DNA from 3 places in the Pseudoalteromonas sp. APC 3691 genome. Region 3 is predicted to be linked to each of the others. Evidence: predicted binding sites of a transcription regulator. Region 3 holds the regulator's gene; each other region holds the start of a gene.
What was found. Region 3 encodes sigma-54, which starts transcription at its own class of promoters, with help from an activator protein. Its sites were predicted from a motif close to GTTGGCACGNNNNTNGNNT; they were not measured.

Region 1 (10,208 bases), on a different contig from region 3:
AATTAAAAAGCCGGTAGCTAAGCCAACAGACTCATGCACATAATAATTCGTATTTTTATCATCGCTGCTTACGCCGCCCTTTTTTTGACTAAATACAGCTATAAGCCAAGGTGCATGCTCTAAATAAGGTTTATTGGCGTCGGTACCTAACGGTTTTAGCGCATCTAACCATTCTTCACCTGCTCTGCCTTCGTAAAAAGAACGCTCTAATTTTTCTGCGGCTTCTCTTATTTGTTTTTTTACATCGCTACTGTTTATAGCCACAAAATGCCAAGGCTGATGATTCGCTCCACTTGGTGCTGTGCCAGCTGCTTTTATACATGCTTCAATAATATTTTTTGGTACTGGGCGATCGCTAAAGCTGCGAATGCTATGGCGGCGTTGGCTGGTTTGTAAAAACTCGTTAGCACGATTTAGCATTTCTTCATGTGGATATTCTATAAAGTCATTTAACGGCTGGCTTTGGTGATCTTGCATGGCTTTTCGCTTCTTATAAAAAGTATATGTGGTTTTTATACCGAGTGAATACAGTGCAGGCAAGTGTTATGAGTTTAAATTATGTTTATTTATTGTTACAAATTTAACCAGCAAGTAACTTATGTTCCTATTTTCCTTGTGGTATAAAACATTATAAAAATAATTACTCATATTCAAGGAAGTAAAAATGCTATCAATAACAGGGTTATCTAAAACCTACGATAATGGCGTACATGCACTACAAGGTGTTGATTTATCTATCGGCAAAGGGATGTTTGGATTACTTGGGCCAAATGGCGCAGGTAAATCATCGCTAATGCGTACCATTGCAACACTGCAGTCGGCTGATTCGGGTTCAATCACTTTTGATGGTATTGATGTTTTTAAAGACCCACAGGCTCTGCGCCAACGTTTGGGTTATCTACCGCAAGATTTTGGTGTGTACCCGCGTGTTAGTGCTTACGACTTACTGGACCATATGGCTGTTTTAAAGGGAATCCATAATAAAGCAGAGCGTAAAGAGTCGGTTGAAGGATTACTTGCACATACTAATTTATATCAACATCGCTCAAAAGCGGTAAGTGGCTTTTCGGGCGGTATGCGCCAGCGTTTTGGTATTGCACAAGCCTTACTAGGCGACCCCGACTTACTTATCGTTGATGAACCAACAGCAGGGTTAGATCCTGAAGAGCGTAATCGTTTCCATAACCTGTTAGTAAGCTTAGGTGAGCAAAAAGTCGTTATATTATCGACCCATATCGTTGAAGATGTAGCAGAGCTTTGCCCAAACATGGCCGTACTGGCCGGCGGCAAAATACTATTAGAGGGCAACCCAATTGCCCTTACCGATAAACTCCAAGGACAAATTTGGCGCAAAGCCATGAGCCAAGAAGAAGCGCAAGAGCTGGAGCCACAATTACCTGTTATTTCAAAACGCTTATTTGCTGGGCAAACCATATTACATGTATTAGCCAATGAAGCCCCTGAAGGTTTTGAACTCAGCAGCGCAAACCTAGAAGATGTGTATTTTTCTACTCTGCTTAATCATCGTAACAGCCAAGTAGCATAAGGAGGCGTTATGTTTTTTAATATGCTCGCGTTTGAGCTGCGCTACTTTGTGCGCCAGCCTTCGTTTTATGTGACGTCGTTAATCTTCTTTTTTATGGCGTTTTTTATAAGCTCCAGTAGTAAGTTTCCGCTAGGTGGGGCTAATGTTCATATGAACTCGCCTTATACCATTATGGTTTTAACGGTTACCTTTTGTACGCTTGCTATGTTTTTAGTGGTTAACTTTGTCGCAAGCTCAGCGATTCGCAACAGCGAGACCAAAATGGATGAGCTGGTGTTTAGTAAGCCCGTTAACCCGCTTGTTTATCAATCAGGACGTTTTTTTGGTGCTTACTTGGTTGTGCTAGTTGTTTTTTTAACTGTGCCATTAGGCGTGTTTTTGGGATCTCAATTTGGCTTGTTGGTTGGCTGGCTTGATAGTGAGCTAGTAGGCCCTAATAAGTTTATATATTACGCAGCGCCTTTTTTATATTTAGCAATACCCAGCTTACTGGTACTCAGTGCTATTTTTAATAGTGTGGCGGTCTATTTTAAAACCATGATGGCGGTATATGTAACGGCCGTAGTGATTTATATAACCTACCAATTGGCGAGTATCTATTTTGATGATTTAGCGTTTAGGAATATTGTTGTTTACGCAGATCCATTCGGCCTCGGTTCGTTAATTGACTTAACCCGTTACTGGACTGTAAGTGATAAAAATACCGAAGTGTTAACGCTCTCGGGCGATTTTTTAATTAACCGTATTTTATGGGTAGCAATAAGTTTAGCGATGTTTTTTGGCCTCGGAAAGTTAGGTAATCGCGTAGTAAGTAAAAAACAGAAAAAGCAATTTGCTGTCTCAACGTTTGTAAAAAATAAACAAGCAGCACTTATTAGCAGCGCTAAAAATTACAAGTCAAAAGGGGTAAATACGCAATCGCAATTAGTAATGCGCAGCTTATTTGAACTTAAGCAGGTTATATTAAGTGCCCCTTTTATGATTTTAGCGGGTGTCAGTATTACTATGTTACTCGCACCACTCTTTGCGCCTATTGGCGCGTATGGCACAACAGATTGGCCGCTTACACAAAACATGGTGGGCATTATTCAAAACTCCTCCGCTTTGTTTATGTTTATCATTATTGCTTATTACAGCGCAGAGCTGGTTTGGCGAGAACGCCACAGTGGTATGGGTGATATTGTTGACAGTTTCCCGGTGCATAACAGTGTGTTTTGGGTATCTAAAATTATTGCGTTAATCACTGCAGTTTGTGGTCTTTATTTAGTAGGCATGATGTTTACCATTGCAGTGCAACTGTTTAAGGGGCAATTTAACCTAGAGCTTGGCCAATACTTATTTAGGTTGGGTTACCTTACATTACTGCCTTTTATTATGATGGCTATATTGGCGTTCTTTTTACAAATAATTAGCCCTAATAAATACATAGGTATGGGTTTATTTATTTTGTATTACATTGCTCAAATGGTAATGGGTGCTTACGGGTTTGAGCATCATATGTATCATTTTTCGCAAAGCAGTAGCGTACCGTATTCAGATATAAACGGTTATGGACATTTTTTACAAGGCGCGCATTGGTATACCCTATATTGGGGGGCATTGAGTGTGTTTTTAGCTATTGTAGGGTTTGCTTTATGGCATCGCGGCCCGTCGCAAACATTGCGTACTCGTTTATCTTTAGTACGTTACAACATGTCTTTAAAAGGCCAGATTGCAGCCGTTATAAGTTTATTGGTATTTGTGGGCGCGGGTTATAACATTTATTACAACACCCGTGTAATCAACGAGTTTGTAACAAGTGATGATAGCGAAGCGCTACAAGTAAGGTATGAGCAAGAGTTTTCACAATACAAAGACTTGCCACTGCCTATAATAACTGATGTTGATTTAAACATTGATATTTATCCTAAAAAGCGTGCTTTAAATGCCGTGGCTAAAATTAAGTTTACCAATACCGCAAACGAGCCAATAACCCGTGTGTTAATCAACGAGCCTAGCCAATCTAAAAGCTGGGATGTAAAAATGGCGGGCGGAAAAATAGTAGAGCGTTTAACCGATTTTGGCATGGTATGGTTTGAGTTTGAACAACCGCTAATGCCTAATGAAGTACGCGAAGGTGAGCTTTCTGTTTCTCGTGAACACGACGGTTTTGTTGATAGAAGATCTGATACTCAACTCGTGCACAACGGGACATTTGTAAATAATGGAGAATTATTACCAAATTTTGGTTATCAAAAGTATTTTCAAATTGCCGATAAATATGAGCGCCGCAAGCACGATTTACCCGAACTTGAGCGCGCACATAAACTAGAAGACAGCCGCTATTATACGCAAAATGAGTTTGGGCCTGCTAATGGCTTTATAAACTATAAGGCAACGGTAACCACCGATGAGTCACAATTTGCTATTACACCAGGTTACTTAAAAAGTGAGGGTGTAAAAGACGGGCGCCGTACTTTTGTTTATGAAATGGATGCTCCAATTATAAACTTTTACTCTGTGCTTTCGGCAGAGCTTGAAAGTAAAAAAGTTGAGCATAACGGTGTAAATATTGAGGTGTACTACCACAAAGATCATGCATGGAATGTTGACCGCATGATTGAGTCGGTACAAGACTCAATAGATTACTACACGCAAGCCTTTGGCCCGTATCAGCATAAGCAGTTACGTATTATTGAATTTCCTAAGTATCGCTCGTTTGCGCAAAGTTTTGCCAATACGGTGCCTTACTCTGAAAGTATTGGTTTTATTACAGACCTAAGAGATGAGAATAAAGTTGACCTACCTTACTATGTAACCGCACATGAAGTTGCGCACCAATGGTGGGGGCATCAAGTTTCGGGGGCCAATGTAGAGGGCAGTGCTGTTATTTCTGAAACACTTTCGCAATACAGTGCGCTAATGGTGCTAAAAAAACGCTTTGGCGCCGAGAAGCTTCGTAAATTCTTAAAGTACGAGCTAGATAAATACTTAATGGGCCGTACAGGTGAAGCCTTTGAAGAAATGCCGCTATATAAAACGCAGGGTCAGCTGTATCTTCACTATAATAAAGGCTCAGTTGCGATGATGGCTTTGTATGACCGCTTAGGCGAAAAACGCTTAAATGCCGCACTTAAAGCGTTTTTGAATGAGTTTAAATACCAATCAACGCCATACCCAACCACACTTGATTTACTCAGTTATTTAAAGCGAGATGCAACACAAGCTGAACAACGTTTTATTGATGATCAGTTTAAATATATAACGCTTTATGAGCTTGAAATGAAAGAAGTGTCGGTTACAGATGATGTTGATAGCGAAGGTTTTTATAAGGTAACACTGAGCGTTGAAGCAACTAAGCAGCATGCCGATGGACAAGGTGAAGAAACAGAGCAGCCGCTCGATGAGCTAATTGATATTGCATTATTTAGCGACGACCCTGAAAACTTACTAGCTGAAGACTTTGTTATTTATTCGCAAAAGCATCAAATAGTGTCTGGTACCAATACTATTGAGCTAAAAGTAAAAGAAAAACCATTATTTGCGGGGGTAGATCCTTACATTAAGCTGGTCGACAAAGACAGTAAAAATAATTTAGCTAAATTCTAACGTCTATTTATTTACTAACCACTTAAGTTGACTACTTTAAAGGCCGCATTTATGCGGCCTTTATGTGTAATAAACTGTATAAAACTTCATAGCGTTTCTACATATTCCCCACAGCTTTTTACGCTAATATTTTATGTTCTCTTATAAAGTTACCTTACTGGTATTTAGTTTATAAGGAAGAGTATGAAACCATTAATTATAGGGGCGATAGCATTAAGCCTCAGTGCTTGTTCTGCGGTAACCATTCAGCCACAAGCTATCGCAAAAATTACAAGTAAAGCGACCTACGAGGATAGCCGCCCATTTTATTTATGGGGATTAGTGGGTGAGCAGCGGGTAGATGTAAAACAAGTTTGCTTAGATACACCGGTTATTCAAATGCAGTCACAACAAACGTTTAGTGATGGAGCGCTGAGTTTAATTACGCTTGGAATATACTCGCCCCATACCATTAAAGTGTGGTGCCAAGAGCAAGTACTAGGGGAGACATTATGAGCATCAAGTTATTTGCAGCCGGTTGCACACTAATTATTTTAACTGGATGTACAAATATTTACTTTGATAACGGTATGCAGAGCAAAGTAAGCAATAAAGCACTAAAAAGCTCACGGTGGCATCATAATTTTGCACTTGCGTTGTACGAGGGATCAGAGCCGTTAGATTTAACAACACATTGCCCACAAGGGGAGTGGCAAAGCGTTCATACGTATAAATCGTTTACTAATGGTTTAGCTGAGGTGGTTGGGAATCAAATCGGCCCAGCTTGGTACCCTAAAACAGTAGAAGTACAATGTAATAAGGTACCATTTAAAGCAAAACAGCTATAAAACAAGAAAAGGGCCAAAAGGCCCTTCGTGTTGCAGCAAGTAACACATTCTTTCTTATAAATTAAAGTCTACAGAATAAGCAACGTAAGCTTTAATATCTGAATCATCCATATCTGTATCAGATAAACCAAAAGTGAAACCATCTTTCGAAATTGATACACCGTAATCTAAGATATTATCATCGCCAATAAAGTCACCAGAGTAGTGGCCTAAGTGAAGTGCCATTTCAGTGCCGTTACTGCCAACAGCAAAACCGTAATCAGCTGTCAGGTAAAGTGAATCACCAAAGTCTGTACCATCACCACTTGCAGCTGATGTTGCAAGTACTGAAGCACCAAATGTAAAGCCTTCAACACTGATGCTACCGTAAATTTCAGAGAAATCTGCGTCAGCCTCAGAAGCGGCATCTGGGTAAGCGTAATAAATATAGCCAACATCGTAGCTAACGCTTTCGTTAATGTCGCCACCAAAGCCTGCGTATAAATCAAGCTCATAGGTCATTTCATCTGCCCACGATGCATTTGAAGCCCAAGTACCTGCATAAAAGCCCGATTCATTGGCGTAATCAATACCGCCTGAAATAGCTGCATCGCCCCCAGTTTGCTCTTGACCACGCCATAAGTAGTTTGATGTTGCCGCTGCGTTTGCTGTTACTTCAGCATGTACGGCTGTTGACGTTAAAGATGTTGCGCCCATTAATGCTATAGCACTTATAGCGATGGTTTTTTTTAGTTTTAGCATGTCCATTTCCCGTTATATGATTTTTGCTCGCCAAGGTTTTTATTATGTATTCGGAACCTTTAGGCTGACGGCTTTTTATTGTTTAACTAACGGGATAATTGCACTGTATGTGCCAGCTTCATTATTTTTTATTAAAAATTATTTTTTATTTATTAAAAACATGAGCTTGAATTTTATGAATAGGATGGGGATATAACATGAAGGAAGATGTTGCGCACATTGCTGGTGCATAAATTAACCTAGCCGCACCATAAAAGTACGGCTAAATTAGAAGATTTTAACCGAATATAGTGCGCATAAGGCTAATTGTTTCGTTTACGCTGCGACCTTTTTGTACTTCACTCACAATTGAATCACGTTTACTGCGAATGTGTTCAGGAATATCGTCAGCAGCAAGTGCACGGTCTACTAATATTTCTGCAGACTCTTTACCTCTACGCTGAGTTTTACCTGTTGTAGTTGTAGTACGTTTAGGCTTGGTTAGCAGTTTAATGTAGTTAGAGTTATCTGGTGTTTTAGCATCAGCGTAGTGAAAGAAACATGGAATTAATGCTTTAATAGCAACCAATTGTTCTTCTAACTCGTTACTAGGTTTAGCCATTTTGTACCATGACATAGCTTGAATACCTTTTACGATATCTTGCCAGTAACGTTCAAAATCACTATTTTTAAGTTTAGAAACACCAAGGGCACCACATAATGCATCTAATCGATTATTTGTAATCGGAGTAAATAAATCAGGGCGGCGCATTGCAAGCAGTCGTGTTGCAGGCGCAAGTGTTGGTTTTTCGTTGTTGTCGGTAAATATTTTTGAATAAGCAGCAACAAATTGTTGATACTCATATTGAGTAATATCACCTTCAAGTGGAATATTCACTAGTGCATCGTCAAAAGCACCTGGTAAATCACCAAGCATTTGATGGAAGCTCTTTGCACTCTTTGTAGATGCAAACCATTCAACGTCAAAGTTGTATGTGCTTGGATCAAGTGATGCCATGTGCTTACCGCTAAACGCAAGTAAGTCTTCAGGAATCATATCTTTAAGAGATTGTTCACGAATGCTTTTAATGTAGTCTACTAAGCGAAGCTGTTCATCAAGAGCAATAACGTCTTTGTGTTGTTCTACAAATACACTTACTACAGGCCACGGAGCAATACGTAAAGTTTTAACCTGTAAAAAGCTGATAGCTGAAATAAGCTGATCGTGTAGCTTCTTAAGTACTGGTAATTGCTGCGGCTCTAGTAAATCGTAGTTCATACGATCTCTGCTTGCACTTAGCAATTCGTAACACCAAGGTAAAAAATCATCAGGGTGGTTTTCTACTTTCACGGCCATAAGGTTAAGGCTTAATTCTGAAGATTGCTTCAGAATGTTCTGATAGATTTGATTTTCTTGTTCGCCTAGCGTCATTTTTGACGGTGAAATTAGCAGTTTTTTCATGCCTTGTAGAATCTCCGGTTTAGATATATATTTTTTTGCTGGTCTATTTTAGCGCAATTACGTTAATAACAACAGCGCTGTCCTCCATACGTTGTAATTGAAGTAGCTAAATCGGTGTTTTTGCTAATAGAATGAGACTAACGCTTTAACATGTATCAATCATTTTTATCTAGTACAAAGAGACTTTCAACTGAGGTATTAAAATGCTTTGCTATTTTTAGAGCAATTATTACCGAAGGGGTAAATCGTGCCGTTTCTACTGTACTAATAGTCTTACGTGAAACCGCAATTAGATCAGCCAAGTCTTGTTGAGAAAGGCCTGCTTCTTTGCGGTATTTTGCAATTTTATTTTGCACTTTTGCTCCTAATTTTTGCTTTGCCAAAGAATTGATACGCCGTATATTAAACTCATTACAGCAAGGTAAAATGTAGCCATCATGCTGTGAGATACTTCTAAAGCAAGAGTATCGGAGAGTAAGTACACGCCACCCATACTAAAAAGTAAGCCAAGCACGACATGTTTATAGGCAATAGTGTCGATGGTATTTAAATACTCATCTTTATATGTAAGGTGGTATTTCATTCTCCATGTAAACCCGCCTCTGATCACAAACATAAAGAATGAACCTAAAAAAGCAGCAGTTCCTAAAAACAATAGTGGGGCTGATGTTTGATTAAGCATTGGGTAAACACTAATGATTAATAAAGTGACCCCCATGAATAATGAAAACCATGCATTTTGGCCCATAAATTTTTCTTCACTTTTAATATCGTAATTAGACATAGCTCATTTCCTTTTAAAATTTTTACAATATGCAACCTTAAGGTATCAATGTAACCTTAAGGTTTCATTGGGTTAATATTTATTTGTAACCTAAAGGTATCAAAATGTTTCAGGGGCGATTCAGGATGGGAATGTAATATCTAATAAAAAGCTTTTTTATCAGAACGACAATGATTTTAAGGCTAACACTCGCTATGATAAGAACATTATTTGCACGTTTGAAAGGACGATCATGAAAACCTTACTTAAAATTGTAGGTGTAATACTTTTACTATGTATAGCACTAATTGTTGCCGCACCGTTTTTAATCCCTACTGATACTATTTTTAACAAAGTTTCAGAACAGGTAGAACAAACAACTGGGCGCACTCTTACTATTAAAGGTGATAAAACACTTAGCGTATTCCCTGCATTAAAGTTAGAACTTAACGACGTGCATTTTGCAAATATGGAATCAGGTTCGCGCGCCGATATGGCGAGTATGAAACAGCTTGCTGTACACATACCTTGGTTTTCATTATTTGGTGGTGAGTTTAAATTAGATAAGTTTGTGATAAACGAACCAAATATCCTATTAGAAACTGACAAAAATGGTAAAGCTAATTGGCAGTTATTTGATGCAGTTGCAGAGCAACCTAAAGAGCAAAGCCAATCAGGTGAAGCGATAAAGCTTCCAGATAACTTTGATATTGAGTTAGGTGAGGTTGCTATTTATGGCGGCACATTTACTTATCTAGATGGTCTAACAGGTGCTAAGCAACAAATTAGTGATTTAGAACTCGCTATTTTACTTCCATCACTTCGTAAAACATTAGAAGTAAAAGGGGGGATTACTTATATGCAGGAGCGTTTTGAGCTTGATATAAAATTAGATACTCCTGCTAAAGCAATTGAAGGTGCTACTTTTAATGTTAAACAAACCTTAGATTCTCGTTTAGTTGATTTAACGTTCGAAGGGAGCATCGCTGGGCAAGGCCAAGATATTAAAGGTCAGTTAGCACTAAGTGGTGAGTCTGTTAAACGTATTGCGAAATGGCAAGGTGTAGAGTTAGACGCTAAAGATAATGCTTTTAACGCATTTAGTGTAAACGGTAAAATGCACCTAGCAGGTGAGAAATTTAATTTAGAAGATTTAGTTGCGACGTTAGACGCATTGGAAATAAAAGGTAAGAGCGAGCTTAACCTAGGTAAGCGTTTAACTGTAAATGCTGATATTGATTTAGGTATGCTTGATTTAAATCCGTATCTACCTGAAGCAGTAGCAAAACAAGAAGAGCCAGT
Region 2 (10,208 bases), on a different contig from region 3:
CTCTGCTGGAGGGTAGCTAGGTTCTATTTTTGGTCTGGGTTTTGGGCTTGGTTTGCTGTTTTTGTCGTTTTTTATTTTAGTATCGACCACAGGTGCAGGTGTAATTGACACACGCTCTTCTTGCCCATTATTAATTTCACAACCAGATATAACCATGCTGCTACTGAGCACACATAAAATAGCGATTAAACGCAAGCGCATGTTAATTAACTCCTAGATTTTTTGTTATGGGAATTTTAATTGAAAACCGGCAACCATGTGGCTCATTATGTTCAACAGTAAGTGTACCTCTTAGCTGTTCAACAGACTCTTTTACAATAGTTAAGCCCAGCCCACTGCCTTGCAGCGTAACATTTTTACTGTGTTTACCTTGATAAAATGCGCTGAAAATTTGAGTTTTTTCTTGCTCTTTAATACCGCAGCCTTTATCAAGTACAACGATACAAAGCTGGTTTTGCTCAAGCGCTAAATTAATAGTAACGCTTTGCTTATCGTCTGAAAATTTTAAGCCATTTGAAATAAGCTGAATTAAAATCATCTCAATAAGCTCACTAGGTAAAGCAAGCGGTTTGTTAGGTAAAGTATTTTGCCACTGCAGAGCTTGCTGACGCGCAGTTAAGCGATGCTCAAAATGGCTATTAATTTTATTAATAAGAAGACTAAATTCAACTTCGCTTAAGCTATCTTTACTGCTGCGAATAGCATTATAGCTCAATAAACTGTCAATCATTGTGCGAAGGCGCACCATAGATTGACTAATGAGCTCAAGCACTGCTTTTTGCTCAGCAGTAATTGGACCTACTATTTCATCAGTTAATAAATCAGTGCCTTCAACCATTGAAGCAAGCGGCGTTTTTAGCTCATGAGTTACATGGCGTAAAAAAGTATCTTTTTGCTGCTCAAGCATATGAAGCTGCTCTTGCACCCATTGGAGCTTTTCTCCTAGCTCAACAAGCTCAGCTGAACCTTTCACAGATATTTTTTGCTGCCAATGCCCCTGCCCAAGCTTATCAATAACCGTAGTTAATCCTTTTAGTCGCCCACTTATACGCCATAAAAAGCCTCCCCCAACAATTAAAGTCAGTGGAATAAGTGCCACCAACCAGTTTATAAATGACGCTTGCAGGCTTGTAAGCTCATTTTGGTTATTGGTAATTTGCGCTTCGTTTTTATCACGTAACCATAAAGTAAGTTCAGCAATTAAATCGCTCACTGGCACAAATAGCTCAGCTTGTTGTTGTTTTTGCTCAACGAGTTTTACATGCGCGGTTTGTAAGGTGGTATATAAGCGTTGCCATTGGTTGATATACTCTTTATTCGTGTTTACAAATTTGAGTTCATCAATGCTTTGTAGGGATGATTGCCATTTATCGACAATAAGCTTATCTAGCGATTCACTTTTTAATACCCAGTTTTGCCTAGTGGCGCGTTCAAGACTGTTGAGTTCTTGCTTTAAAGTGTTAAACGATTTAGTAACTTGGTAGTTGTTACTCACAATACTTTGAGTAACCGCTAATTGCTTATTAAGCGAATTTAAAAATACGATCACCACTATAGAAAGCGGAAGTAGCGAAAGCAGCATACTCATTGCAAATTGCCCAATTAAATTAGGCCGCCAGTTAAGCATTGCTTGGTATTTTTTAGCTATGGTTGCTGGCATTTCGTTTAGTCCTTTTAAGTTAAGCGCTCTATTATTAAGTGCTTACCTTATACACTAGCTGAACCAGCAATTATATTTAATACGATTAACAGCCAGCACTATAAAACAATGTGTCGCCAAATAGAGACAACGTAACTCGTTGATTTTAATAAACTCCCTTTTAACCCCATTAAATAATGTTGCAAAAGGCGCACAAAAATTACAATAAACCCAGTAAAAACTTCTCACTGGCTTAAAGAAAAAATAATAACCAATTGAAAAATATCAATAATTATTATTGGCACCATTTTTGTAACAGGTGTAATAACTTTAATCAATAAGGAAATAATTATGAACAAACGCATTTTAGTAATTTCATCATTACTGGCTTTAGGCTTTTTAGGCGCTAATGCACACGCAATGGACGTTCACGCGACTTTTAACGAACTTGATAAAGACAGTAACGGCACATTAAGTGAAGCCGAAGCAGGTGAAGATGCTGTGTTACACGAGAATTTTTCTCAAATTGATACTAATCAAGATGGGCAATTGTCGCTAGATGAATTCAAAAAATTTATTCAATAAACTCATTTAATAAGGAACGTGATTATGAAACAACTTATAGCCGCTTTTTCATTAATGTTTTTAGCAATTAGTGCCACTGTAATTGCATCGCCAACAAATGTGCGTTTTGCCCACTTAGATAAAGACATGGACGGACAAATATCAATTGCAGAAGCAAAGGAAGATAAGGAAGTAATGAGACAATTTGCCGACTTAGATGAAGACGGTGATGAAAAAGTCTCAAAAAAAGAATTTGAAAGCTTTAAACCTTAATGAGTAATTACTGATTAAGCTTTACTTAAGCTTGTTATAGGTAAACTGGAATTAAAAGCATTTGCCATAATCCCTGAGGGAGTGTGTAAAAGGATTTAATGTTGGGAGTTAAATTACGGCAAGTGCTTTTTCCTTTTCACTTTATTTTAGCCACAAACTTTAATTACATCTTTTGGAAGGAACACCATGAAGATACTTCCCCTTGTTATAAGCATTTTAATGCTATTAAGCTTTGATGCCGCGGCACTTGATGTAAAGCAACGCTTTGATCACTTAGATAGCGACAAAAGTGGCTATTTAACACACGACGAACTTGATCCCCAACCACAACTTTTAAACACCTTTGTAAAATGGGACAAAAACCAAGATAACCAAATTTCGCTAGTCGAATTTAAAAGTTATCTAACTAACAACCTTTACTAAGTGATTTGTATGAAAAGTATTAGCTATATAACGCTGCTGGCGTTTAGTATTTTTAGCGCATTTAGTTTTGCCGCAAGTAACGACATTGCAAAGCAATTTAAAAAGCTAGATAGGGATAAAGACGGTTTTTTATCACGTTCAGAAACCGCTATAGACCCGGCTTTGTGGTCACGATTTTCAAGCTACGACAGTGACAAAGACGGTAAATTAGCATTAAATGAATATGGCTTATATGCAAGTAAGTAGTTTTATAGCTAGGTAAAAAAACACCTAGCTTATTATATTTATATCTATTAATTACGTTCAGGTTTTATTTTTAGAACAATGCGCCAAATACTCTTCATCAGTAGGTTTTGGGCTCACCATAAAGTCCATTTTGAGATAAGTTAGAATAGGTTGCTTACTCGTATTTTCAGTTGTCGCTTTTCAGCGCCATAAACCCACAGCAGCAGCTGCATTATTATCAAACACACCCTCAGGGTAGGATGCAATAACCTTATACCCTTGGGCTTCACCTTGTGAATTAATTAACATAGCAAGCTCAACACAACCTGAAATACTTTTCTTTGCAGCTTCTATCGGATATCGCGGCTCTACTCTTTTAGCAACATCCCAATATTCACCTGCCTTACTTCGCAGTTCAGGACTCGATAAATCAATAAAACTCGGCATTTCATCGTTTACTTGTTGATCAGACGTTGAGCCACAGGCTGTTAGCATCATGCTCAACGGGAGTAATAAATAGAGGGCTTTCACAATATTTCCTTATTCTTGATGCTTATTTAGTTATTTGTAATATCCGTATTAAACTCATACCCATCAGATTTTATAAAGGTTCGATCTAAAACGTTACACACACTTAAAGTAACTTTAGAGTGAGGTAAATAAGTACTTTGTTCAAACCTTATAATCTTTCCCGTTACTTGAAATGTTTCATCAGTAGGAGGTTTTTTTAATTTCACCTGTTACTTGAAATGTTTCGCCAGCCGGACAATTTTTTAAATATTTTTTACCTACTGGTATTGAATCAATCATGAAATCAATTCTGATATGAGTAAGTACAGGTTGTTTAGCTACATTTACGTTAGTAGGTAGCCAGGCCCATGTATTTAAAAATTGCGCTGCGGCTTCATCAAATAACCCCTTAGGGTATGAAGAAATTACTTTATATCCTTGCGCCTTACCCTCAGAATTAATAATAGTCATGAGTTCTACACAACCAGCAAGACCTTTTTTTGCAGCAGCTATTGGATATCGTGGTTCTGTTCTTGTGGAAATATTCCAATAGTCTTTCACCCTGTCGCGCAGCTCAACACTTGATAAATCTATATAATCGCGTATTTCAGTATTTGATACATCAGTATGGTTTAGCTTTTCTACACTATTATCTGCAGTAGGTGTCGATCCACATGCCGCAAGTAATGAAGTTAATGGTAGAAATAAATAAAGGGCTTTCATAGCGTTTCCTTATGCTTTATTGATTGTTTTGCATACTAAACAATCACATTAATTACCTATTTTGTAAACAGTTAATATAAAGAAAAACATTAAAATGAGGTCTATCAATTCATTGGTATTATAAAATCAAGTTTGTTAATGTAAGTAAATTAACAATAAAAATTAAGTAACTATGCCACTCAAAAAAATAATCAAACCACTCATACTAGCCAGCCTTTGCGCTAGTTCTAGTTACACTCTCGCACAAACAAAAGTAATTTATAACGCCAATGGTTATACCCCTTTATACAAAGGTGAAGTACAGCAGTTTTCTACCCTCGTTATTAAAAATGGCAAGGTAGTTAAGCTCGGTAGCGAAACACTTAAAGATAGCTACCCAGATGCTAAGCTAATTGACGCGCACGGTAATACCTTATTACCTGGCTTAATTGATGCTCATGGGCACGTTATTGGCCTAGGAGATAATTTATCGCAACTTGACGTACGCGGTGCAAAATCGGTTGATGAAGTAACGAATAAACTAAAAGTATTTGCCGATAACAAACAAGGTTGGATTATAGGGCGAGGTTGGAACCAAGAGCTTTGGGCTGATACACGCTTTCCTACAGCTAAAGATTTAGACAAAGTTGTTAGCGATCGACCTGTGGTTCTTTCGCGGGTTGATAGTCACGCCATTTGGGTTAATTCAAAAGCGCTCGAACTTGCTGGGATTAACGCCCAAACAAAAGCGCCTGAAGGCGGTGAAATAATTAAAGACGAATTTGGCAATCCTACAGGTATTTTTGTAGATAAAGCAGAATCGCTAATTACCCAGCATATGCCAGCCCCTTCAAAGCAAGATATAAGTGACTCACTAGATGCAGCAGGTAAGCATTTATTAAGTTTAGGCATTACCTCTACTCACGATGCAGGTATTGATAAAGCCACATGGGAGGTTTACAAAGAGCGCGGCGACCTTGGTAATTTACCGCTACGTATTGTGGCAATGTTAAGTGGTGCAAGCCCTGATTTAGGCGCAATGTTAAAGGCAGGCCGATACCACGACAAAAATGACTTTATGGAAATTCGCAGTGTTAAAGTTTACGCCGATGGCGCACTTGGCTCTCGCGGAGCCGCTCTGATTGAAGAATACGCAGACAGACCTGGTCACCATGGTTTAATGCTTGAAACACAAGAAAAACTCGAAGCGCTCTTTACACAAAGCTTTAAAAGCGGCTTTAGCGCAAATACCCACGCAATTGGCGATAAAGCAAATAAAGTAGTACTTGATGCTTATCAAAATGTGTTTAAAAAAACGGGCGGTATATTACTACGTAACCGAATAGAGCACGCACAAATTGTAACGCCTGAGGATATCCCTCGCTTTAAAGCGTTAAAAATAATCCCTTCAATGCAGCCAGTACATGCCACTTCTGATATGCATATGGCAGAGCAACGCTTAACTGAAAAACAATTAAGCGGTGCCTATGCTTGGCAAACATTTTTAAAGCAAGGATCGGTGGTTGCAGCAGGCTCTGATTACCCTGTAGAGCTTGCAAATCCATTTGATGGTTTGTATTCAGCCATTACACGCATGGATCATAACAAACTACCTGAAAACGGCTGGCGCGCAAGTGAAGTACTAAGCCGCGAAGATGCATTACGTGCATTTACTCTCGGTGGCGCTTATTCAGCCCATCAAGAATTTAAGGTGGGTAGTTTAGAAAAAGGTAAATGGGCAGACTTTATTTTACTTGATAAAGACTACTTTAAAGTACCTGTTGACGAGATATACAAGACGAACGTACTACAAACCTGGGTTGCAGGTAAACTTCGCTATAAAAAAGAAGAGATTAAAAAAACACCATAATCAAAAATAAACAAAGTAATTATTAAATTTAGTTAAAGTAATCAAAAAGTGTGTCGATAAAGAGGGGTATTTATAAAATTCCCTTATGTTTCAGGAAGAAAACATGTTATCAAAAAAGATATCTCTTACTTTATCGGCACTTTTTACACTATCACTATCCGCTTGTTCTACTCACCCTGTTTATAATGGACATGCACCACATAACAATATTGGCTATAATAACGCCCATAATCGCTATGCTGAGAATAATCAGCCTCGCGTGAGTAACTGGCAATTTCCTGAAAATAATTACCGCCCAATTAACAGCAGTAAGTTACTAAGTAATTATACAGAGCAATTAGCAATGAAGCTGATTGAAAATATGAATTACATAAATAGTAGTACGCCTATCGCTATCACTTCGTTTGTAAATTTAGACGATAACCTGCAAACCACTAATATTTTTGGTAATCATTTAGCTGAAAGCTTTATTACTGAATTACAAGAGTTTGGTTTGTCTGTTGTTGATTACAAACATACAGGTACAGTGCACGTGACGCCTTTGGGTGATTTTTCGTTTAGCCGAAATGGTAAAGACATTAAAGGCTATCCACATATTGAATACACTTTAACTGGCACACTTACGTACACTAATCGTGGCGTTATTGTTAATGCACGTATTATTGGTGCTAAATCTAAAGTAGTGGTGTCATCAGCTAAAGGCTTTATACCAAGCTTTGTAGTTGAATCGCTATACCCAACTCGTAGAACCGATGGGATAGTATTAGACGCCATTCAATAAAAACAAAAAGGGTTAACGCAAGTTAACCCTTTTTGTTTGTGTAATAAAAAATGTTTAGCTAAACATGTTTTTCACATCAGTTAGCATATCGTTGTATTCATCACTTGTGAATAATTGCATAGATGGTATTACACCTTTATCTATATATGTTTGCAGCGCTGCAGACTTATCAGAAACCTGTAACGTCCCCTCTAAAATAGCGCCTACTCGAATAAAGTCGACGTAACTAACTTTATCAGGTTTGTAACTTGGATCTGCCCAGCTTAGAGCTACATCAACAAACTCTTTAGGAAACTCCCACGCTTGCATGATGGATGAGCCAATTTTTCCACTCAGTTTTTGAATTGCGTGAGCTAAAAAGCTTGGATTAGCAAACACTTCAGGGTGGCGCTCAGCTTCAGTTAAAATTGGTAATACACCAATATTATAAACAAGTGCTGCTAATGTAATTGAATCACGATTTAATGAAGTGTGTTTATTGTTTTTTAAGTAAAACTCCATGAGTGTTATTGAATGGCTAGCAACGGTTAATGTTTTTTGCCAAGCCTTACCCATGTAGCCTTTAATCAGCTCATTGTTTGATACAAATAATTGCTCCATCGCCATAGCCGTTGCAATATTTTTAATTTGGCGCAACCCAATGCGAGTCACCGCTTGTTGTAAATTAGATACTTTTACAGAGCGTCCCATAATTGCACTATTAGCTACTTTTATCATACGAGCTGAAAGCGCTGGATCTTGTGAGATTACATCTGACATTTGCATTAAATTAACATCAGGGTTATCTGCAGCTTGGCGAACCTTAATCGCTACTTCAGGTAGCGTTGGTAAAACCAACGTATCGTTATTTATTCTATCGACTAGAATCGTTAATAAAGCGTTTTCTGTAGACATAAAGCTGCCGTCCTTTTGTGTTCAGCCTGTAAAGTAACTGCGAACTCAGGCAGTTAATTTTTGTATTAGTAATATAATTAGTATTGTCTAACTTACCGATAAAGTTAAGAAAATTATAGAAGTTTATTTTATTTATAATGTTTTACCGCTCATGCTTGCCTTACAACGCCAAATACTTGCTATTTACCATTTAGTTTTGCTTTAATGCACTCACAATAAGGAAGCGTTTGTACGTATTTAGCCTTTTAACTAAAACAGTACAATTATTAAACTTACTTTTTAACAGGCAATATAATGATCTTAAATAAAATTAGCCAAGCAATTATGCTCTCTGGTGTTGTTTTTCTTAGTGCATGTTCTGAACAAGCACCGTCTTCTACCGACAACACAGCCGTAGAGCTTGCTCAAAAAAGCAGTGCACAATCAGGTCCTAAGCTTATTAATGCAGATAAACAACGTTTAGATATTTACACCGACTTTAGCTTGAAAAGTGATTTATCACACTTGAGCGACAACCAAAGAGCGATGGTTGGAAAGCTTATTGATGCCTCAAAAATAATGGACGAATTATTTTGGAAGCAATCTTTTGGTGAGAATAAAGATGCTTTTTTAACAAAGTTAGGTGACGAAAAAGTACGTAAATTTGCCGATATTAACTACGGTCCATGGGATCGTTTAAATGGCGATGAAGCGTTTTTATCTAGCTATAAAGAAAAGCCTCTTGGCGCACAGTTTTACCCTGCAGATATAACCAAAGAAGAGTTAAAAAACGCAGACGTTGAAGACAAAACAGGGCTTTACTCTGTAATTAAGCGTGATGAGCAAGGTAAGCTTTATAGCGTGCCATATTCAAAAGAGTATGCTGCTGAGCTTGCACAAGCCGCTGACCTTTTACGCGAAGCAAGTAAACTTGCTGATGATAAAGAGTTTGCTAATTACCTAAACCTGCGTGCTGACGCTCTACAAAAAGATGACTTCCAAGTTTCTGACTTTGCTTGGATGGACATGAAAAACAACCCCGTAGATGTGGTTATTGGCCCAATTGAAACTTATGAAGACCAATTATTTGGTTACCGTGCTGCTTATGAATCTTACGTACTTATTAAAGATTTAAAATGGAGCGAACGTTTAGCTAAATTTGCAGCATTTTTACCTGAACTTCAAAAAGACTTACCTGTTGATGCCAAGTACAAACAAGAAGTACCAGGCTCTGACGCCGATCTAAATGCCTATGATGTTGTTTACTACGCAGGGCATTCAAACGCTGGCAGCAAAACAATTGCAATTAACTTACCAAACGATGAGCAAGTACAGTTAGAAAAAGGCACACGTCGTCTGCAACTTAAAAATGCGATGCGCGCTAAGTTTGATAAAATTTTAGTGCCAATTTCAGAGCAGTTAATTGTACCTGAGCAGCGTAAACACATTACTTTTGATGCCTTTTTTGCCAATACGATGTTCCATGAAGTCGCTCACGGTTTAGGTATTAAAAATACAATCACTGGTAAAGGAACTGTTCGTCAATCATTACAAGAGCACGCGAGTGCACTTGAAGAAGGTAAAGCCGATATTTTAGGTTTGTACATGGTTGAGCAATTGCTTAAAAAAGGCGAAATTACTGAAGGTACGCTTGAAGATTACTACACGACGTTTATGGCTGGCATATTCCGCTCAGTACGTTTTGGTGCATCAAGTGCGCATGGTCAAGCGAATATGATCCGCTTTAACTTTTTTGCACAAGAAGGCGCGTTTTCTAAAAATGAAGCGGGCTTATATAGTATAAACATGGAAAAAATGAGCACTGCTATTGCAGACCTATCTCGCTTAATTTTAACCTTACAAGGTGATGGCGATTACGAAAAAGTAGATCAACTAATCGCAACGCATGGCGATATTAAAGAAGAACTAGCTAAAGACTTAGAAAAACTAAGTAAAGCAAATATCCCTGTAGATGTAACGTTTAAACAAGGTAAAGAAGTACTAGGTTTAAAATAACCTAGCACGGTGATAATTTAAGGGCGCTGTAGTTTATAATTGCAGCGCTTTTTTATTATTTATCGTTTACCACTTCACGCACTACAGGCTCTAGACTTTTCATACCCCAGCGTTTTCCTTTATCAAGCGCGGCCTCTAAATCAAGACCCTGCACATGTGCAGAAATTGCAATCAACGCTCCAACTCGATTGCTACTTGCACAATGCACTAAAATCGATTCTCCCTCAAACTCATTAAGTAAGTTTGTTTAATTACGCGCATTTTCAACAGTAACATCCTTCGCACCTGCAATAGGTAATGCGTGATAGCTCATCCCTAAAGATCGCACAAAC
Region 3 (10,208 bases):
AAAGGTGGCAGTAAAGGCGGACGTCCTGCACTAACGCGACATACCGGTTTTAGCCAATTTAAAAAGGCAAACACTAAACCAAAAGTAGGCGGTAATCGTCAAAGTACACGTTAGTGATTCAATCTATTAATAACTAGTAGATTAGTTTAATTTAATTACGCTAAGGGTTTTTAAACTCTTTTAATGCGTAAATTAAGTAAACCTTGCTCTTTATTGGCTATATTATTGTAGGTAATAAAGAGCGAGCTTTTAGAAACGCCCCTTAAGATAGCGCGTATTTAGAGCCTATATATTTCTAGTTAGTTTTTTAAAACGTTGATGCTAACCACAAACGTAATTTAAGTGACCATAACGGCTGAATACCTGTTAGCCCTTGCGTCATTTTATTATCTTTTAAAATTATATAGGAAGGCGTGACTTGCCCCTGCCAATCGGCAAATATCTCACCGTGTTGATCGTTGACAGTGGTAAAACTGTAGCCTTGCTCATTTAGATACTCATGTAGTTTTTGATCAGAACCTGATTTTATTGCGATGCTCACCACAGGGTAATTATTTTCGTTTGCGAGTTCGTTTATAGCAGGGGAGGTAATACTGCAAACAGGGCACCAAGTTCCCCAAAAATAGACAAGTGTTGGTTTATCTTGGCTCATTGCTGCTAGATCAATGTTTTGCTCTTGATAGCTGGTTAATTGCAATTGAGGGTTGGCTGGCATGACTGGTTGTCGCCACCAATTGGCTGCAGTATAAATGATGAAAAATATGAAACCATATATCAACACACTTTTTAATATTGATAAGCCTTTTTGTTTTGGCGTTTTTTTAGGTGTGTCTTTTTTATTTTTGGTATCCGTTGTCATAGTTGCAGCTTTACTCTAAGTGTTTTTTACTTTAGTTATTTGCAAAAGTTTCTAATTTAAACCAGCAACCAGGTAGCAGTACCTAAAAAGGCGAATATACCCACAATGTCTGTAATTGTAGTTAAAACTACACTACCTGCAAGAGCGGGATCTATATTCATCTTTTTAAGAATAATAGGGATACTCGCACCAGCAACACCTGCCACCACTAAGTTCATAAACATAGCGAAGGCGAGTACGCCACCAAGCATAAAGTCCCACTGCCATAGGGCAATAACACCTGCTATTAACAACGACCATAAAACGCCGTTTAACGCGCCAATAGCAAGCTCTTTCATCATTAAGAAACGTTGGTTAGTTTGATTAATATGACCTACCGCAATACCACGAATAACAAGCGTTAATGATTGGCTACCTGCAACACCACCCATAGAAGGGACAATGCCGTTAAGTACTGCCAAAATAGGGAGCACATCTAAAGTACCTTCAAAAAAGCTAGCTACAAAAGCAGCTGCAAGTGCAGTTAGTAAGTTGACACCTAACCAAACTGAGCGTTTTTTAGAGCTTTTTAGTACTGGCGCAAAGGTATCTTCTTCATCATCAAGACCGGCTAAGCCCAATAAACTATGCTCAGCATCTTCTCGGATTACGTCAACGATGTCATCGATCGTGACACGACCAAGGAGCTGATCGTTATCATCGACTACGGGGGCCGATATCCAATTATGACGTTCAAATAATTGCGCGACTTCACTTTCATCCATTGAGATTGGAATGGATTCACAATCTTCATCCATTAAATCGCGAACAATCTTTTCTGGCGGGTTAGTTAATAATGTACTCAGCGATAAAGCGCCTATAAAGCAGTTATGCTTATCAACAACGTACAAGTCATCGGTACCTTCTGGTAACTCGCCACGTAGCCTAATATACCTAAGTACAACATCAAGCGTAACATCAGGGCGAATGGTCACCGTATCGGTGTTCATTAGCGCGCCAGCAGAACGCTCTTGATATGACAGTGCTTGTGTTGCACGTTCACGGTCTTGAATGTCCATCGCGCTAACAACGTCTTTATAAACGGTGTCCGGCAGACTACGTAATACTTCACCTAAGTCATCGTGGCCCATATCTTCTGTTGCGGCTGCAATGTGCTTAGGTTCCATTTGGGCAATAATGCCTAAACGAACATCTTCTGAGAGTTCTTCAAGAACATCACCCTGCACATCAGGATCGACCAATTGCCAAAGCAGTCGGCGAATTTTATGCGGTGATGATTCTAATAATAATGCGGTATCACAAGGAGCCGTTTTTGCGAGCATGCGCCTAACTTGAACAAATTGACCACTATTGAGTGACTTCGTCACCTGTTTTAGTTGCTGTAGTGGGTAATCTTGTTCAAAAGCTTCAGGCATTGGCGTCCTTTATAAATTGTTATATTACTTTATGGGGGGGAGGTGAGTTAACTGGCGTTACTAACCTATCTATTTTATATATCTGTTTTAATTGAAGCATTAGTAATGCGAATATTGTTTTTATAAAACAGGTTATTCTTGTTCATTAAAGCGTTGTGCTATTAATTCTCCAACAGCGTGTAAAGCTTGCTCAGAATCAGGGCCTTTACAAACAACTTTAACTTCTTTTCCTTGGCTACTTTCAAGTAACATTAGTGCAAGTACGCTATCGCCTGCTGCTTCTTTGTCATCTTGGAATAATGTGATTGTCGCATCAAATTGTACTGCTAATTGCGCAAGCACAGTAGCTGCTCTGGCGTGTAAGCCTAATTTGTTTTTTATTAAAAAGGTATCTTCACAATGCATAACTTACTCTACCTAAGCTGAACAGGTGATTATTCAGCTATATTATTTTTCTTGCTCGCGATGGCGAATTTTTACATTGGGATGTGTCATTGCGAAACTTTCACCGATAGTTTGCGCTAAATACACAGAGCGATGTTGCCCGCCTGTACACCCAATAGCAATGGTTAAATAACTGCGGTTATTTCGTTCTAAATGTGGTAACCACGTTTGTACAAATGTTTGAATTTGCCATGTGAATTTTTGCACTATGCTGTGATTAGCTAAATAGTCTTTAACCGGTTGATCTAACCCATTTAAAGGCTTTAACTCTGGTTCCCAGTGTGGATTTGGTAAAAAGCGTGCATCAAATACGTAGTCTGCTTCTTTTGGTATACCGTGTTTAAAACCAAATGATTCAAATGTGACAATCAGTTGCTTATCTTTTTTACCTAAAATCTTTTCACGAATAGATTCAGCGAGTTGATGAACACTTAAATCAGTCGTATCTATCATAAAGTTGGCGCGAGTGGTTAATACATCAAGTAATTCTTTTTCTTTTTTGATGGCTAAATCAAGGGGCAACGAGTCTATTGATAGTGGGTGTAATCTGCGTGTTTCAGAAAAGCGTTTGATCAATGTCTGATCGTCGCTATCTAAATAAAACAACGTAGGGTTTGCAAAGCCAGGCAAGTATTCAAGAATATCGTTAAATTCATCTTGTTCTTTAGGGATGTTGCGCACATCTATGCTAACAGCAATTTTATCGTAGCTATCAGACACACTGCGAACTAATGAAGGTAGTAGGTTTACTGGAATATTATCTACGCAATAATAACCTAAATCTTCTACAACGCGCAAAGCAACCGACTTTCCAGAACCAGAACGGCCGCTTATGATAATTAACTCCATTTAACACCCTTTATAAAACTATGATTGATCGACAATAACTTGGTAAAGCTCAGTATCAGATTTTGCACTGCGTAACTGTTTACAAAAATCTTTGTTGTTTAGTTTATCAGCAATGGTTGCTAGAGTCTTTAAGTGCTGCTGGTTATCGCCATCTGGTACGATGAGTGCGACAAAAATATCAACAGGGCGATTATCGATTGCATCAAAGTTTATTGGAGTTTCGCTAACGAGCACTAAAGCCAAAGGCTCTTCTGCACCGCTCATTCTTCCATGAGGAATAGCAATGCCACGCCCTATACCTGTACTACCTAATTTCTCTCTGCTCATTAAAGCATTAAGAATATCTTGTTGCGGTAAATACGGAAGTTTGTCGTGAGCAAGTTCGCTAATGAACTCTAAAATTCTTTTTTTGCTATTAAAAAGGACCGCAGCTTTGCTGCAGTCCTGGCATATAAGTGAACTTAATTTCATCATATTAGTGTCGAGCAAGCTTCTCTTTGTGTTTGATTACTTGGCGATCGAGCTTGTCGATCAACGAGTCAATAGCGGCATACATATCTTGATGTTCTGTAGAGGCAAATAGCTCAGCACCGCTTACGTGTATTGTGGCTTCTGCTTTTTGATTTAATTTTTCTACATCGAGAATGACATGAACATTATTAATATGATCAGAGTGTCTTTCAAGCTTCGCAAATTTAGTATTAATATAGTCTATTAGTGAATCGGTTAATTCTACGTGACGACCAGTTAAGTTTAGTTGCATAAGCATTACCCTCTTAGTTTAGCGTCTTAAATCAGACTTTTACGCTGATTTGACGGTGGAATAGCAAGAGATTCACGGTATTTTGCGATTGTACGTCTTGCTACTTTAATTCCTTGCTCAGCCAATATATCCGCTATTTTGCTATCACTCAATGGTTTTGCTGAGTTTTCTGCTGCGATTAATTTTCGGATAAGCGCACGTATTGCTGTAGATGAACATTCACCACCGTTTTCAGTACTTACATGGCTTGAGAAAAAATATTTAAGCTCAAATATACCACGGGGTGTATGCATGTACTTTTGAGTAGTCACACGCGAAATTGTCGATTCGTGCATTTCTACCATTTCAGCGACATCATTTAAAACCATTGGTTTCATGGCTTCAGGGCCATGTTCAAAAAAGCCTTGTTGTTGCTTAACAATACAATTAGTAACTTTTAATAGCGTGTCGTTTCTACTTTCTAAGCTTTTAATAAACCATTTAGCTTCTTGTAAATGTGAGCGAATAAACTGGCTGTCGCCACTTGATTTTACAGTGCGAGACATTGCCGCGTATTGGCTATTAACACGAATTTTAGGCATGCTATCTGGGTTTAATTCGACAACCCAGCGGCCTTTAATTTTTTTAACTGACACATCAGGAATAACATACTCAGATTCTTCCCTTACAATAGTATCTGCAGGTTTTGGGTTGAGAGTATGTATTAGTGTCATCACTTCTTTAAGCTCTTCTTCTTTGAGCTTAGTTTTTTTCATTAATGTACGATAGTCGCGAGCTGCTAATAGATCAATATGCTCGGTTAAAATCATTTTCGTTTCATTAATGTAAGGTGTTTCTTTATCAAATTGATTAAGCTGAATACACAAACACTCTTGTAAACTACGTGCAGCAATACCAACAGGATCAAACAGTTGAATGCGTTTTAATACGGCTTCAATTTCATCAAGTTCGACTTCGTTATCATCTTCGTTTTCTTGATTAAAGCTTTCTAAAATCTCTTCGCAGCTTAATGTTAAAATACCTGAATCATCGACGGCCTCTACAATCGCAATAGCGATGGCTTCATCGGTAGGGCTAAATGGCGTTAGTTGTAATTGCCACATTAAATACTCATGGAGCGTTTCAGTAGAGGCGCCTTGGTATATTGATTCGTCTTCAGGCATTGGACCTGATGAGGCTGCAGGAGCGGCACTCATGTACTCATCCCAACTAACATCCATAGCCATGTCGTCACTTAGCGTGTCTTTTGCAAGTGCTTCACCAGTATCTTGTTCATATTCGCTCGGAGCATCATCAGCAGATGCGCTAACAGTTATGTCATCGGTATCAGCTTTTTGCTCGTTTTTACCAGCAGCGTCTTCAGAATAGTCTGCCTCTTCAACCTCTAATAGTGGATTACTGTCGAGAGCTTCTTGTATTTCTTGCTGGAGATCCAATGTACTGAGTTGCAACAAACGAATAGCTTGTTGCAACTGTGGAGTCATTGTAAGTTGCTGGCCCATGCGCAGCTGTAGTGATTGCCTCATGTATCTCTAACAATCCTTTTATGTTGTTATAATTAATACTAGCAGATGCTTAAAGACATGGCGTAAATGTTACAGCCTAAATTGCTCGCCTAAGTAAACATCGCGTACTGTTTTATCATTTAATACGTGTTCTGGAGTACCTGATGCAATCAGCTCCCCATGAGAAACAATGTAGGCTTTTTCACAAACATCAAGGGTCTCTCTTACGTTATGGTCGGTAATTAATACTCCAATCCCACGATTTTTAAGATGTTCTATTATTTTCTTTATATCTAATACCGAAATAGGGTCAACACCGGCAAACGGTTCATCCAGTAATATAAATTTAGGATCGGCTGCCAGCGCACGTGCTATTTCTACACGACGACGCTCTCCACCCGATAATGCCATACCTTGGCTATCACGAATGTGTTGTATGCTAAATTCATCTAATAAGTTATTGAGCGTGTCTTCTCTGGCTTGTTTATTTAGTTCTTTGCGCGTTTCTAAAATGGCCATTAAGTTTTGATAAACAGTCAGCTTTCTAAAAATCGATGACTCTTGTGGTAAGTAGCCTATGCCTAATCTAGCACGACTATGCATAGGTAAAAGAGTAATATCGTTATCATCAATAGATATTTTACCTTTGTCGCTAGGAACAAGCCCTACAATCATATAAAAAGTCGTTGTTTTACCAGCACCGTTAGGGCCAAGTAAGCCAACTATACTGCCAGCTTGTACTTCAAGGCCGACGTTTTTTACAACTTCACGACCTTTATAGCTTTTTGCCAATAGTTCTGCTTTTAATGTGCTCATGGTTGACCTTTATCGCCTTTTTTACTTTTTTTAGTTTCGATCGGTACTAAAATTGTGTGAACGCGGTCAGTTGAGTTTTCATCTTTTTCGGCACTGATGAGCTGCTGCTCTATGTCGTAGGTAATGCTTTTAGCATTTATTTTTTGTCCGGCTTGCGATACTTGTGCATTACCAACAAGCGTTAAAAAACGCTTAGATACATCATAACGTACTTCGTCAGCACTGGCGCTCATAGTCGTGCCATCTGATTGCTTTTCTTCAAAGTGCGCAGGGCTACCTGTAGCAATTAATAATTGTTTATTATCACCAAGTTCATCGCGTTTATGTACTTCTAAGCGGTCGGCTGTGATACGGCGGTTACCGTGAATAATTTCAACGTTTTTCTCAAAAATTCCGACATTAGCTTTTAATTGACCTTCTTGCTTATCGGCGCTTATTGAAATTTGATTGGCAGCAGGTTGCGTGTTTTGCTCTGCTGCACTACTATTAAACGCTAGTATAAGTGTAGGAATAATAAGTGATTTTAATATTTTATTGGTCATAATATATGGTTCGCGTATGGTTAATTAGTTTTATCACTTCGGTTTTTAAGTCGGCTTCTAGGCCTTTACCGGTGATTTTTAAATTGGGTCCAGTGATAATGACGGGTTGCTCCGAACGCATTGTTAATAACTTTATATCAACCTGAATATTATCAGCATTGATTTTGTCTATCATGGCGTTATCGGTTAAGTTTTTGGCAACCACATTACCTTCTAAAATTAATTGTTTATCTTCGTATAATGTTGCTTCGTCTGCATTTATTTGCCACGTTTGTTGTTCGTTATATAAAGTAAAAATGGGTTTTTCGAAAAACGTGAAACCTAATTGCTGGTATAGCTCCATTTTAGCCGCAGTGACTTTGTGGCTAATTTTACCTTGCTCATCATAGGCTGTCTGTTTGAGCTCAATAGCTATGTAATCAGGCTTAGCAATAACTTCAGGCTCAGCCTGAGGCACAATATTTGTTTGTGTAAAATAAGGGTACCAAAGCCAAACCATACAGCTAATGAATAAAACGCTTAATATTATGCGCGCTGCATTCATGAACTAGTGCCTTGTGTAGTCAATGCTTTACCATTTTCAAGCATGAGCAAATCGGTGAGTTCTCTCACAGCACCAAAACCACCAGGCATTTGCGTTACATAGTGTGACAAACGCTTAATAAGTGGGTGGGCATCATTTACTGCAACGGCAAAGCCTACTAACTCCATAACAGGCATGTCAGGACCGTCATCACCAATATAAGCAATTTGTTCATCGCTAAGGTTGAGTTTATCTTTTAATTCTTGATAGGCAATGAGCTTATTTTCTTGGCCTTGATAAATATGCTGTACGGTTAAGCTGTTCATACGTTGTTGTACTATCTGTGAATGACGACCAGTAATAACAGCTACTTCAAAGCCACTGTTTATAAGTGCTTTAATGCCAAAACCATCTTTTGTATTAAATGCTTTTAGCTCTTCACCTTGATTGCCAAGGTAAATACGGCCATCAGAAAATACACCATCAATATCGCATATAAGTAGTTTTACTTTTTTAGCGCGTGCTTTTGCATCATCGCTCAGCGGTTGATAGAGTTCTTCAAATTGCATTTATAACACTCCTGCTTTCAATAGGTCTTGCATATTTAATGCGCCAATAGGTTGGTTTTTCTCATTGACGACGATTAGGCCATTTATACGTTTACGTTCCATAATATTGAGCGCTTCAGCGGCTAAAATATCTTGCGTAGCTGTAGTGCATGACTTAGTCATAACAACATCTATTTGTGTTGTATGAATATCAATTCTTTGTTCTAAAATGCGACGTAAGTCACCATCGGTAAATAACCCTACGAGTTGCTGATTTTCATCAACAATGGCTGTCATACCTAATCCTTTAGCTGACATTTCTATTAGAGCATCTTTAACTGTTTGTGAAACATCAATAATAGGTGTATTTGCGCCGCTGTGCATAACATCTTTTAAAGTAAGTAATAAGCGCTTGCCTAAACTACCACCTGGGTGAGATAGCGCGAAGTCATCAGCTGTAAAGCCGCGAGCTTCTAATAATGCAACTGCCATGGCATCGCCCATCGCAAGCGTTGCAGTGGTACTTGATGTAGGGGCTAAACCCAATGAACAAGCTTCTTTTTCTACTTTAATGCACACATGTACATTAGCAAGGGTTGCCATTGTTGATTGTGTATTGCCAGTCATCGCTATCATTTTGGCACCAAGTCGTTTTAAAACCGGAATGATATTTAAAACTTCGCTGGTTTCCCCTGAATTAGAAATAAGCATAACCACGTCATTTTTAGTGATCATACCTAAATCACCATGACTTGCTTCACCAGGGTGAACAAAAAACGCAGGGCTGCCAGTGCTTGCAAGGGTTGCCGCTATTTTATTGCCAATATGGCCTGATTTTCCCATGCCAATAACAATAATACGGCCTTCACAGTCGTACATTAATTGGCACGCGTTATGAAAATTTTCATCTACATATTGTGCAATATCACTAAGTGCTTGGCGCTCAACATCTAAAACGCGAAGGCCTTGTTCAATAAAGTTTAGCGTTGCCATCATTTACCCTACTTGACTAAAAATATACCCTTGGTAACCCAAAAACGCTATTAGCAATAAGCCGCCTTCTACCCTATTGATACGCTGGGTGCCTCTAAAGTTCAATGACATAATAATAAGAGCAAGTGTTGCACCAATCATAATTAATATATCTCGGCTTACTAACGATGGATCAATTGCTGAAGGATTAATAATACCTGCTAGAGGTAATACAGCTAAAATATTAAATATGTTTGAGCCAACAATATTACCTAGTGCTAAATCATCTTCATTTTTAAGTACGCCTGCAACCGAGGCGGCAAGTTCAGGCAAGCTAGTACCAATGGCAATAATTGTTAAACCAATGACTAAGTCGCTTAAGCCGAAGTATTTAGCAATATCAACAGCTGAGCCGATTAAAAAATGAGAACTAACCGGCAGGAGTATCATGCCGACAATTAACCAAAATACCGCTTTTTTAGTAGGTACATCGTTTGGTACATCGTCGCAGGCTTCTGAGACAAATGGGTCATCTTGGTTTTTTGCACGCATAGATACAATGATTAACCCACCGATGAATACGATAAAGCCAACTAAAAGCGCAACACCTTCACTAAATGAAAAGTAGTTATCTGAGAACACATACCAAGTAGCTAAAGATACGAGCATCACTAATGGCATTTCACGTTTTAACGTACTAGATGAAACTGAAAGAGGGCGAAATAGAGCAGTGATACCTAACACAAGTAAAATGTTTGTAATATTAGAGCCAACAGCATTGCCAACGGCTGTGTCGGTTTTGTTAGCCAAAGCGGCAGAGGCTGAAACCATCATTTCAGGGGCTGAAGAGCCCATGGCTACAACGGTCAAACCAACAATAAGTGTAGGTACACCAAAGTTTTTAGCAAGAGCCGCAGCCCCATAAACAAACTTATCGGCACTCCAAACAAGAGCTGCAAAACCAAGAATTAA

Region 1: a site for sigma-54 is predicted at 6,801-6,819, ahead of QL998_RS16450 (TorF family putative porin). Genes of this name have one in related genera too.
Region 2: a site for sigma-54 is predicted at 1,937-1,955, ahead of QL998_RS01160 (EF-hand domain-containing protein). Genes of this name have one in related genera too.

The regions. Positions count from the first base shown of each region.
Region 1 is NZ_JASDCB010000061.1:10,683-20,890, reverse strand. It holds gene QL998_RS16475 (nitroreductase family protein) at 1-477, opposite strand, end outside; gene QL998_RS16470 (ABC transporter ATP-binding protein) at 665-1,546, shown strand; gene QL998_RS16465 (M1 family aminopeptidase) at 1,556-5,134, shown strand; gene QL998_RS16460 (Bor family protein) at 5,318-5,629, shown strand; gene QL998_RS16455 (hypothetical protein) at 5,626-5,961, shown strand; gene QL998_RS16450 (TorF family putative porin) at 6,016-6,702, opposite strand; gene QL998_RS16445 (hypothetical protein) at 6,980-8,143, opposite strand; gene QL998_RS16440 (helix-turn-helix transcriptional regulator) at 8,299-8,499, opposite strand; gene QL998_RS16435 (hypothetical protein) at 8,508-8,927, opposite strand; gene QL998_RS16430 (AsmA family protein) at 9,160-10,208, shown strand, end outside.
Region 2 is NZ_JASDCB010000002.1:68,889-79,096, forward strand. It holds gene QL998_RS01150 (hypothetical protein) at 1-201, opposite strand, end outside; gene QL998_RS01155 (HAMP domain-containing sensor histidine kinase) at 203-1,660, opposite strand; gene QL998_RS01160 (EF-hand domain-containing protein) at 1,991-2,224, shown strand; gene QL998_RS01165 (hypothetical protein) at 2,249-2,476, shown strand; gene QL998_RS01170 (calcium dependent protein) at 2,663-2,899, shown strand; gene QL998_RS01175 (EF-hand domain-containing protein) at 2,909-3,145, shown strand; gene QL998_RS01180 (energy transducer TonB) at 3,326-3,655, opposite strand; gene QL998_RS01185 (energy transducer TonB) at 3,836-4,357, opposite strand; gene QL998_RS01190 (amidohydrolase family protein) at 4,530-6,206, shown strand; gene QL998_RS01195 (FlgO family outer membrane protein) at 6,310-6,987, shown strand; gene QL998_RS01200 (HDOD domain-containing protein) at 7,042-7,881, opposite strand; gene QL998_RS01205 (Zn-dependent hydrolase) at 8,176-9,876, shown strand; gene QL998_RS01210 (hypothetical protein) at 10,124-10,208, opposite strand, start outside.
Region 3 is NZ_JASDCB010000007.1:80,113-90,320, reverse strand. It holds gene QL998_RS04125 (YgiQ family radical SAM protein) at 1-114, shown strand, start outside; gene QL998_RS04120 (protein disulfide oxidoreductase) at 308-859, opposite strand; gene mgtE (magnesium transporter) at 916-2,274, opposite strand; gene QL998_RS04110 (HPr family phosphocarrier protein) at 2,407-2,679, opposite strand; gene rapZ (RNase adapter RapZ) at 2,722-3,567, opposite strand; gene ptsN (PTS IIA-like nitrogen regulatory protein PtsN) at 3,586-4,038, opposite strand; gene hpf (ribosome hibernation promoting factor) at 4,043-4,330, opposite strand; gene QL998_RS04090 (RNA polymerase factor sigma-54) at 4,357-5,856, opposite strand; gene lptB (LPS export ABC transporter ATP-binding protein) at 5,926-6,651, opposite strand; gene lptA (lipopolysaccharide transport periplasmic protein LptA) at 6,648-7,193, opposite strand; gene lptC (LPS export ABC transporter periplasmic protein LptC) at 7,183-7,737, opposite strand; gene kdsC (3-deoxy-manno-octulosonate-8-phosphatase KdsC) at 7,734-8,285, opposite strand; gene QL998_RS04065 (KpsF/GutQ family sugar-phosphate isomerase) at 8,286-9,257, opposite strand; gene QL998_RS04060 (calcium/sodium antiporter) at 9,261-10,208, opposite strand, start outside.